One region of the Pseudomonas sp. 1 genome, then DNA from elsewhere that is predicted to be linked to it. Evidence: predicted binding sites of a transcription regulator. Region 1 holds the regulator's gene; the other holds the start of a gene.
What was found. The regulator sigma-54, encoded in region 1, starts transcription at its own class of promoters, with help from an activator protein. The targets are predictions, from matches to a motif close to ANTGGCATNNANNTTGCTNT.
Positions count from the first base shown of each region.

Region 2: a site for sigma-54 is predicted at 1,071-1,090, ahead of glnA (glutamate--ammonia ligase). Genes of this name have one in related genera too.

Region 1 is NZ_JBWXMQ010000010.1:58,986-63,659, reverse strand. It holds gene lptA (lipopolysaccharide transport periplasmic protein LptA) at 1-60, shown strand, start outside; gene lptB (LPS export ABC transporter ATP-binding protein) at 60-785, shown strand; gene AC1MDC_RS16485 (RNA polymerase factor sigma-54) at 972-2,465, shown strand; gene hpf (ribosome hibernation-promoting factor, HPF/YfiA family) at 2,539-2,847, shown strand; gene ptsN (PTS IIA-like nitrogen regulatory protein PtsN) at 2,859-3,323, shown strand; gene rapZ (RNase adapter RapZ) at 3,326-4,183, shown strand; gene AC1MDC_RS16465 (HPr family phosphocarrier protein) at 4,199-4,474, shown strand; gene AC1MDC_RS16460 (ZIP family metal transporter) at 4,514-4,674, opposite strand, start outside.
Region 2 is NZ_JBWXMQ010000004.1:148,495-153,168, forward strand. It holds gene thiI (tRNA uracil 4-sulfurtransferase ThiI) at 1-856, opposite strand, end outside; gene glnA (glutamate--ammonia ligase) at 1,185-2,591, shown strand; gene AC1MDC_RS08015 (DUF4124 domain-containing protein) at 2,736-3,245, shown strand; gene AC1MDC_RS08020 (DUF4124 domain-containing protein) at 3,242-3,865, shown strand; gene glnL (nitrogen regulation protein NR(II)) at 4,096-4,674, shown strand, end outside.

The DNA of each region.
Region 1 (4,674 bases):
CGTCCGCGCATCGACATGGTGATCCAGCCGAAGAAGAAAACCGACGAGAAAACCCAGTAATGGCAACTCTGAAAGCTCAGCACCTGGCCAAGGCCTATAAAAGCCGCCAGGTCGTGCGCGACGTCAGCCTGTCGATCGACAGCGGTCAGATCGTCGGCCTGCTCGGCCCGAACGGCGCCGGCAAGACCACCTGTTTCTACATGATCGTCGGCCTGGTCCAGGCCGATCAGGGTCGCGTACTGATCGACGATCTGGACGTCAGCCACCAGCCGATGCACGGTCGCGCCAAGGCTGGTATCGGCTATCTGCCGCAGGAAGCGTCGATCTTCCGCAAACTGTCGGTCGCCGACAACATCATGGCCATCCTCGAGACCCGCCAGGAACTCGACAAGGCCGGTCGTCGCAAGGAGCTGGAAAGCCTGCTGCAGGAATTCCACATCAGCCACATCCGCGACAACCTTGGCATGAGCCTGTCCGGTGGTGAGCGCCGCCGGGTGGAAATCGCCCGCGCACTGGCCACGGCACCGAAGTTCATCCTGCTCGACGAACCGTTCGCGGGTGTCGACCCTATCTCGGTCGGCGACATCAAGCAGATCATCCACCACCTCAAGGCCAAGGGCATCGGTGTACTGATCACCGACCACAACGTCCGCGAGACGCTGGATATCTGCGAAACCGCCTACATCGTCAACGACGGCCAGTTGATCGCTGAAGGCGACTCCGCGACCATCCTCGCCAACGATCTGGTGAAGGAAGTCTACCTGGGTCACGAGTTCCGCCTGTAAGCAAGACGGCATTCGATCAGCCGTTCGGGTGCTGTAACGTTGAAGCGCTTTTTTATACGCTTTTATTGTTACAGCGCTCTAGGCAAACACGACAGTTTCAGGCATATAATTTGCTTAAGTTTGGCGCCCCGGCGCCCTGTAGTGGATGGCGCATAGCGCCGGCGAAAAAGGTGTTAAGCCCCTGCCATGAAACCATCGCTAGTCTTGAGAATGGGCCAGCAGCTGACGATGACACCGCAGCTGCAACAGGCCATCCGCCTGCTCCAATTGTCGACCCTGGATCTGCAGCAGGAAATCCAGGAGGCTCTGGAATCCAATCCGATGCTCGAACGCCAGGAAGACGGCGACGACTTCGACAACTCCGATCCCATGGCCGACAACGCCGAGCAGAAGCCCAACACCGAGATCCAGGAACCCTCCTATCAGGAGACCGCGCCGACAGTCGATAACCTCGAAGACGGCGAATGGAACGAGCGAATCCCCAACGATCTACCCGTCGACACCGCCTGGGAAGACGTCTATCAGACCAGTGCCAGCAGCCTGCCGAGCAGCGATGATGACGAGTGGGACTTCACCACCCGCACTTCCGCCGGCGAGAGCCTGCAAAGCCACCTGCTGTGGCAATTGAATCTGGCACCGATGTCCGACACCGATCGCCTGATCGCGGTCACCCTGATCGATTGCATCAACAATCAGGGCTACCTCGACGAAACCCTCGAAGAAATCCTCGACGCCTTTGATCCGGAACTCGATATCGAGCTGGACGAGATCGAAGCCGTCCTGCACCGCATCCAGCAGTTCGAACCGGCCGGCATCGGCGCGCGCAACCTGGGCGAATGCCTGCTGCTGCAATTGCGCCAGCTGTCGGCCAAGACCCCTTGGCTGGCCGAAGCCAAGCGCCTGGTTACCGATTACATCGACCTGCTCGGCAGTCGCGACTACAGCCAACTGATGCGCCGCATGAAGCTCAAGGAAGACGAACTGCGCCAGGTCATCGAACTGGTGCAGAGCCTCAACCCGCGCCCCGGCTCGCAGATCGAGTCGACCGAAGCCGAATACGTGGTGCCTGACGTCATCGTACGCAAGGACAACGAACGCTGGCTGGTGGAGCTGAACCAGGAATCAGTGCCGCGTCTGCGGGTCAACGCCCAGTACGCCGGTTTCGTACGTCGTGCCGACACCAGTGCCGACAACACCTTCATGCGCAATCAGTTGCAGGAAGCCCGCTGGTTCATCAAGAGCCTGCAGAGCCGCAACGAAACCCTGATGAAAGTTGCCACCCAGATCGTCGAGCATCAGCGCGGCTTCCTGGAGTACGGCGACGAAGCCATGAAGCCGCTGGTCCTGCATGACATCGCTGAAGCAGTGGGCATGCACGAGTCGACAATTTCCCGAGTGACCACGCAAAAATTCATGCATACCCCGCGGGGCATATATGAGCTGAAATACTTTTTCTCCAGCCATGTAAGCACCTCCGAAGGCGGTGAATGCTCTTCCACGGCGATCCGCGCGATCATCAAGAAACTGGTTGCCGCGGAAAATCAGAAAAAGCCGTTGAGTGACAGCAAGATCGCTGGTTTACTGGAGGCACAAGGCATTCAGGTGGCTCGCCGCACCGTCGCCAAGTACCGCGAATCCCTCGGGATCGCGCCTTCGAGCGAACGCAAGCGGTTGATGTAAGCCACGTTACAGCGTTCCAGTGGCAGGCTCTTCGGCCTGCCGCTTTATGCACTGGCAACGAAGGAGAAGCTGTATGCAAGTCAACATCAGTGGACACCAACTGGAAGTTACCCAACCTCTCCGTGAGTACGTTGAGCAAAAGCTCAAGAGGCTTGAGGGACATTTCGACAAGATCACCAACGTGCAAGTCACGATGTGCGTCGAAAAGCTGAAGCAGAAAATCGAAGCCACGCTGCATATTCCCGGCAATGAAGTCGTCGCTAACGCGGAACATACTGACATGTACGCTGCGATCGACGCGCTGACCGACAAGCTTGATAAACAACTCAAAAAGCATAAGGAAAAGACCCAGAGCCTGCTTCAGGGCGCTACCGGTCGATAACCCCCACCCCCATGATCCGACTTGAAAGTATCCTGACCCCCGGCCGTTCCCTGGTGAACGTGCCGGGCGGCAGTAAAAAGAAAGCCCTCGAACAAATTGCCAACCTGATCGCCCGGGAAGTCCCGGATCTGGAGATGCAAGATGTCTTCGAGGCATTGATTGCCCGTGAAAAACTGGGTTCCACCGGTTTTGGCAACGGCATCGCCATTCCCCACTGCCGCCTCAAGGGCTGCGAAGCGCCGATCAGTGCGCTGATGCACCTTGACGCCCCTATCGATTTTGACGCTATCGACGGCGCGCCTGTGGACCTTCTGTTCGTCCTGCTGGTGCCGGAAGCCGCCACCGATGCTCACCTGGAGCTTTTACGCCAGATCGCCAGCATGCTCGACCGCAAGGATGTGCGCGACAGACTGCGTAGCGCACCAAGCAACGAAGCCTTGTACCAGGTTGTACTGGAAGAACAGAACAGGCCGTAATCATGCGCTTGATCATTGTCAGTGGCCGTTCCGGCTCGGGTAAGAGTACTGCCCTGGATGTCCTTGAGGACAATGGCTACTACTGCATTGACAACCTGCCTGCCGGCTTGCTTCCGGATCTCGCCGAGCGCGCGCTGGTGCATACCGAAATGCTCCAGCCGCTGGTGGCTGTCTCGATCGACGCCCGCAACCTGCCGAGCCATCTGTCACGTTTTCCAGAGCTGCTCGAGGAAGTTCGCAGCCGGCACATCCAGTGCGATGTCCTGTTCCTGGATGCCGATGACGAAACATTGCTCAAACGTTTTTCGGAGACCCGTCGTCGTCACCCGCTCAGCAATGCCAACCGCTCGCTGGCCGAGGCCATCAACGACGAAACCGCCCTGCTGGGCCCGATCGCCGATCTGGCCGATCTGAAGGTCAACACCACTAACCTCAATCTCTATCAACTGCGCGACACCATCAAGCTGCGCCTGCTGAACCAGCCTGAGCCGGGCACTGCGTTTCTGGTGGAGTCGTTCGGTTTCAAACGCGGCATGCCGGTGGATGCGGATCTGGTGTTCGATGTACGCTGCCTGCCGAATCCGTACTGGAAACCGGAGCTGCGCGCACAATCCGGTCTCGATCAGCCGGTCGCCGAGTATCTGGCGGCGCAGCCGGAGGTCGAGGAGATGTACCAGGACATTTACTCGTATCTGTACAAATGGTTGCCGCGCTTTGCGGCGAGCAACCGCGCTTATGTCACCATTGCCATCGGCTGCACCGGCGGGCATCACCGCTCCGTTTACCTGACCGAACGTCTTGGCCAGGCGCTGCAGAAGACCCTGAAGAACGTCCAGGTTCGCCACCGCGACCTCAGCTAAAGGATTCACACCGCGATGCCTGCTCGGGAAATAGAAATCATCAACAAGCTGGGCCTGCATGCCCGCGCATCGGCAAAATTCGTCGGGGTGGCGGGTAAGTTTCCCGATTGCACGATCAGAGTGGGCCGCACCCCGGAAACCACGGTTGACGGCAAAAGCATCATGGCGATGATGATGCTCGCTGCAGGCAAGGGCACCAAAATCTACCTGAGCACCGAAGGTCATCAGGAACAGGAAGCCATGGACGAGTTGGTAACGCTGATTAACAACTACTTCGACGAAGGTGGTTGAGAACGCTTGAGGCGAGGGAGTTCGCTCCCTCCTCCCGACTCATCCCAACGCCGTGTCCATCACCATCATCAGACAGAAGCCGATCAGCAATCCCAGACTTGCCAGCTTCTCATGGCCATTGCGTCGCGACTCCGGGATAACCTCGTGAGTCACCACCAGCAGCATGGCTCCCGCCGCCAACGCCAACCCCAAGGGCAGCA
Region 2 (4,674 bases), on a different contig from region 1:
GCGCATCAATATGCAGGCGCTCGGCAATGCTCGACGCTGCGCGCAACATCATACGCTTCAATACGACGCCCATATGACTGTCGTCGACCTTGCCGAGAATTTCGCCCAGCACTTCTTCGAACGGAACACTGACAAATAGCACGCGTTGCGAGCTGCCGTACTTCTTCCAGATGAAATGCGCGACTTCCATCACGCCCAACTCGTGGGCACGACCGCCCAGATTGAAGAAGCAGAAGTGCGTCATCAGGCCGCGGCGCAGGATCTGGTAAGCAGCAACCGTCGAGTCAAATCCGCCGGACATCAATACCAGTGTCTGTTCCAGCGCACCGAGCGGGTAGCCGCCAATGCCATCGTGCTGGCTGTGGATCACAAACAACCGTTTGTCGCGAACTTCGATGCGGACTTCGATTTCCGGCGCTTTCAGGTCGATCCCCGCGGCACCGCATTCACGGCGCAGCTTGCTGCCGACGTATTTTTCCACGTCCATCGAGCTGAACGCATGCTTGCCTGCACGCTTGCAGCGCACCGAAAAGATCTTCCCGGCCAGCGCGTCGCCGTAGTGCTGCTTGCACTTCTCGGTGATGTCGTCGAAGTCGCCCAGCGGGTACTCGTCGATCTGCAGAAAGTGCGCGATGCCCGGCATGCAGGTCAGGCGTTCGCCCATTTCCTTCAGGGCCTTGGGATCGGTGACGCGGGTTTCCAGCTCGAGATTGTCCCACACACCGTTCACCACCACCGCCGGGTCCAGGTCGCGGAGCACGGTGCGGATGTTCTTGGCCAGCTGGCGGATGAATTTCGTCCGGACAGGTCGGCTTTTGATGGTGATCTCGGGAAAGACTTTAACGATTAGTTTCATGAAAACAGCGCGCGCAGGGCCAGCCGAAAAAGGGGGGCGCGGATTATAGCGGAAATTGCTCAAGGTTTAACCAGTTAATGTGCAGAAGGTTTTGCGCGCACCAAAACGGGTCATTTTTAGATTTGAACGCTACATTAAAGGGCGAGATTTTCGCCATTAAGGCGCTTTCGACCTTCAGAAGCGTGAATTTGGGGCAAAAAACCCATGCTGGGGCACTGGCATGCAATTTGCTCCCTTGTGAGGCAGGTTGCCTTGGCAGAGTATTCGCGCCGGCATCACCAACATTTAAGGGCATCCACTACCCGCCCTAAGCCACCCGGAGGACACTATGTCGAAGTCGGTTCAACTCATCAAAGATCATGACGTCAAGTGGATTGATCTGCGCTTCACGGACACCAAAGGCACTCAGCACCACGTGACCATGCCGGCTCGCGATGCGCTGGAAGACGACTTCTTCGAAGCGGGCAAGATGTTCGACGGTTCCTCCATCGCTGGCTGGAAAGGCATCGAAGCCTCCGACATGATCCTGATGCCGGACGACGAAACCGCCGTTCTGGACCCGTTCACCGAAGAACCGACCCTGATCCTGGTCTGCGACATCATCGAGCCTTCGACCATGCAGGGCTACGACCGCGACCCACGTGCCATTGCCCGTCGCGCCGAGGAATACCTGAAGACCACCGGTATCGGTGACACCGTATTCGCCGGTCCCGAGCCTGAGTTCTTCATCTTCGACGAAGTGAAGTTCAAGTCCGACATCTCCGGCTCGATGTTCAAGATCTACTCCGAGCAAGGCTCGTGGATGTCCGACCAGGACGTGGAAGGCGGCAACAAGGGCCACCGTCCAGGCGTGAAAGGCGGCTACTTCCCGGTTCCGCCGTTCGACCACGACCACGAAATCCGTACCGCCATGTGCAACGCACTGGAAGAGATGGGTCAGACCGTTGAAGTTCACCACCACGAAGTGGCAACCGCCGGTCAAAACGAAATCGGTGTCAAGTTCAACACCCTGGTGAAGAAAGCTGACGAAGTTCAGACTCTGAAATACGTTGTACACAACGTGGCCGATGCCTACGGCCGCACTGCGACCTTCATGCCGAAGCCACTGTACGGTGACAACGGTTCGGGTATGCACGTGCACATGTCCATCGCCAAAGACGGCAAGAACACCTTCGCTGGCGAAGGCTATGCCGGCCTGTCCGAAACCGCCCTGTACTTCATCGGCGGCATCATCAAGCACGGTAAGGCCCTGAACGGCTTCACCAACCCGGCCACCAACTCCTACAAGCGTCTGGTGCCAGGCTTCGAAGCTCCGGTGATGCTGGCCTACTCGGCTCGCAACCGTTCCGCCTCGATCCGTATTCCTTACGTCAACAGCCCGCGTGGCCGTCGTATCGAAGCCCGTTTCCCGGATCCGGCTGCCAACCCGTACCTGGCTTTCGCAGCACTGCTGATGGCCGGTCTGGACGGTATCCAGAACAAGATCCACCCAGGCGATGCTGCCGACAAGAACCTGTACGACCTGCCGCCTGAAGAGGCGAAAGAAATCCCGCAAGTTTGCGGCAGCCTGAAAGAAGCTCTGGAAGAGCTGGACAAGGGCCGTGCGTTCCTGACCAAGGGCGGCGTGTTCTCCGACGACTTCATCGATGCCTACATCGCGCTGAAATCCGAAGAAGAAATCAAGGTCCGCACCTTCGTACACCCACTGGAATATGAGCTGTACTACAGCTGCTGATCCGGTAGCGCCGCGCTACGCGGCGTGACAAAAGAGAGGCCTCCTTCGGGAGGCCTTTTTTATTGGCCGGATGTTTTCCATCCGAGCCTTCCCCGCTCCACTGTCCTATGCTGCATCCCATCGTTTTCGTTTTCGGTCGATTTCATGGGTCGCACCCTTCTCTATATTTTGCTGCTGATCGCCCTGCCCGTCGCCGCGCAGATCTACAAGTACACCGACGCCGGCGGCAACACGGTGTACAGCGATCACGCGCCGGACGGCGTGCAGGCGCAGCCGGTGGAGTTGCCGCCGCTCAACAGCGTCCAGCCTCAGGCACCGAATGCGCCGTCTACCGATACGGTCAGTCGTGAGCCTGCGCGCAATGCCTACGAAGTGCTGGAGCTGACCGGCCTGCCCACCGAGGAAGCCCTGCGCGCCAACAACGGCACCTTCACGGTCAATGTGCTGATCAAGCCGCGTCTGCAACCGCCGCATCAATTGCGCCTGCTTTTGGACGACGTGCCTTATGGCCAGCCGAGCAACGTGCCGATCCTGCAACTGGTGAACGTCGACCGGGGCGAGCATCGGCTGGCGGTGCAGGTCATCAATGGCGAGGCGATCATTCAGCAGAGTCCGGCGGTGGTGTTCACCGTGCAGCGGGTGCACAAGCCATGACGCGGGGATCGATTGCCTTGTTCCTGTCGTTGATCGCGCTCGGCGCATCGGCCGAGGTGTTCACTTACATCGACGCACAGGGCAATCGCGTCTACACCGATCAGCCGCGTGGCAACGCCAGGCGCGTGCCGCTGGCCACCAGCAATCGCATGGCCTCGAATCCGAGCAGCGCCGCAACGATCACGCCGTCGAAGAAATCTGCGGAACCACCGCTGTTCCACTACGACATGTTGCGCGTGCTGATCCCCGAGCCGGACGCGACCATTCGCAGCAGCGCCGGCGAACTGATCGTCAGCGTCACCAGCGAGCCGGGCCTGCAAAGAGGTCATCTGTATCACTTGTTGCTGGATGGCAAAGCCGTCGGCGAACCAGGTCTGAGTCCGGTGTTCCCGCTGAGCAATATCGATCGCGGCAGCCACAATCTGTCGGTCGAGATCCTCGACGCTCAGGGCCGAACCGTGGAGAAAACCGCCAACCAGCCGTTCCACATGCAACGCATCTCTCTGGCCCAGAAGCGTCAGGTCAAACCGTGCGTCAGCGCCGACTATGGCGTGCGTCCGGAATGCCCGCTGAAAGACAAACCCGCCGAACCGAAAAACCCTTTCCTGCGTTTCTTCTGACGCCGTTCAGCTTTGCGCACTATATTGGTGCAATACACTGCACCGTACTCACATTCCAACCCATTTTGGTTCGAAAGTACCCGCCAGAGCGGTTTGACTGCCACGCAAACGAGCGTCAAACGCCCGTTTCAGGGGTTGAACGCTTCTTTTCGGAGCCTTGGTTTGGTTTTTGCATTTTCCTCGCATCAGCGCTGTATCCCTGCGCGCGCCATGCTCCAAAAGAGGTCCTCATGACCATCAGTGACGCACTGCATCGCTTGCTACTCGACAACCTGACCACCGCCACCATCCTGCTCGACAGCGAATTGCGCCTTGAGTACATGAACCCGGCGGCGGAGATGCTGCTGGCCATCAGCGGTCAGCGCAGCCATGGGCAGTTCATCAGCGAGCTGTTCACCGAGTCCACCGAGGCGCTCAACTCGTTGCGCCAGGCGGTGGAGCAGGCGCACCCGTTCACCAAGCGCGAAGCGATGCTCACCGCTCTCACCGGACAGACCCTGACCGTGGATTACGCGGTGACGCCGATCCTCAGCAACGGCGCGACCCTGCTCCTGCTGGAAGTGCATCCCCGTGACCGTCTGTTGCGGATCACCAAGGAAGAGGCGCAGTTGTCGAAGCAGGAAACCAGCAAGATGCTGGTGCGCGGCCTGGCCCACGAGATCAAGAATCCGCTGGGCGGTATCCGCGGTGCCGCGCAATTGCTGGCCCGGGAGCTGCCGGAAGACAGCCTGCGCGACTACACCAACGTGATCATCGAAGAGGCCGACCGCCTGCGTAATCTGGTCGACCGAATGCTCGGTTCCAACAAA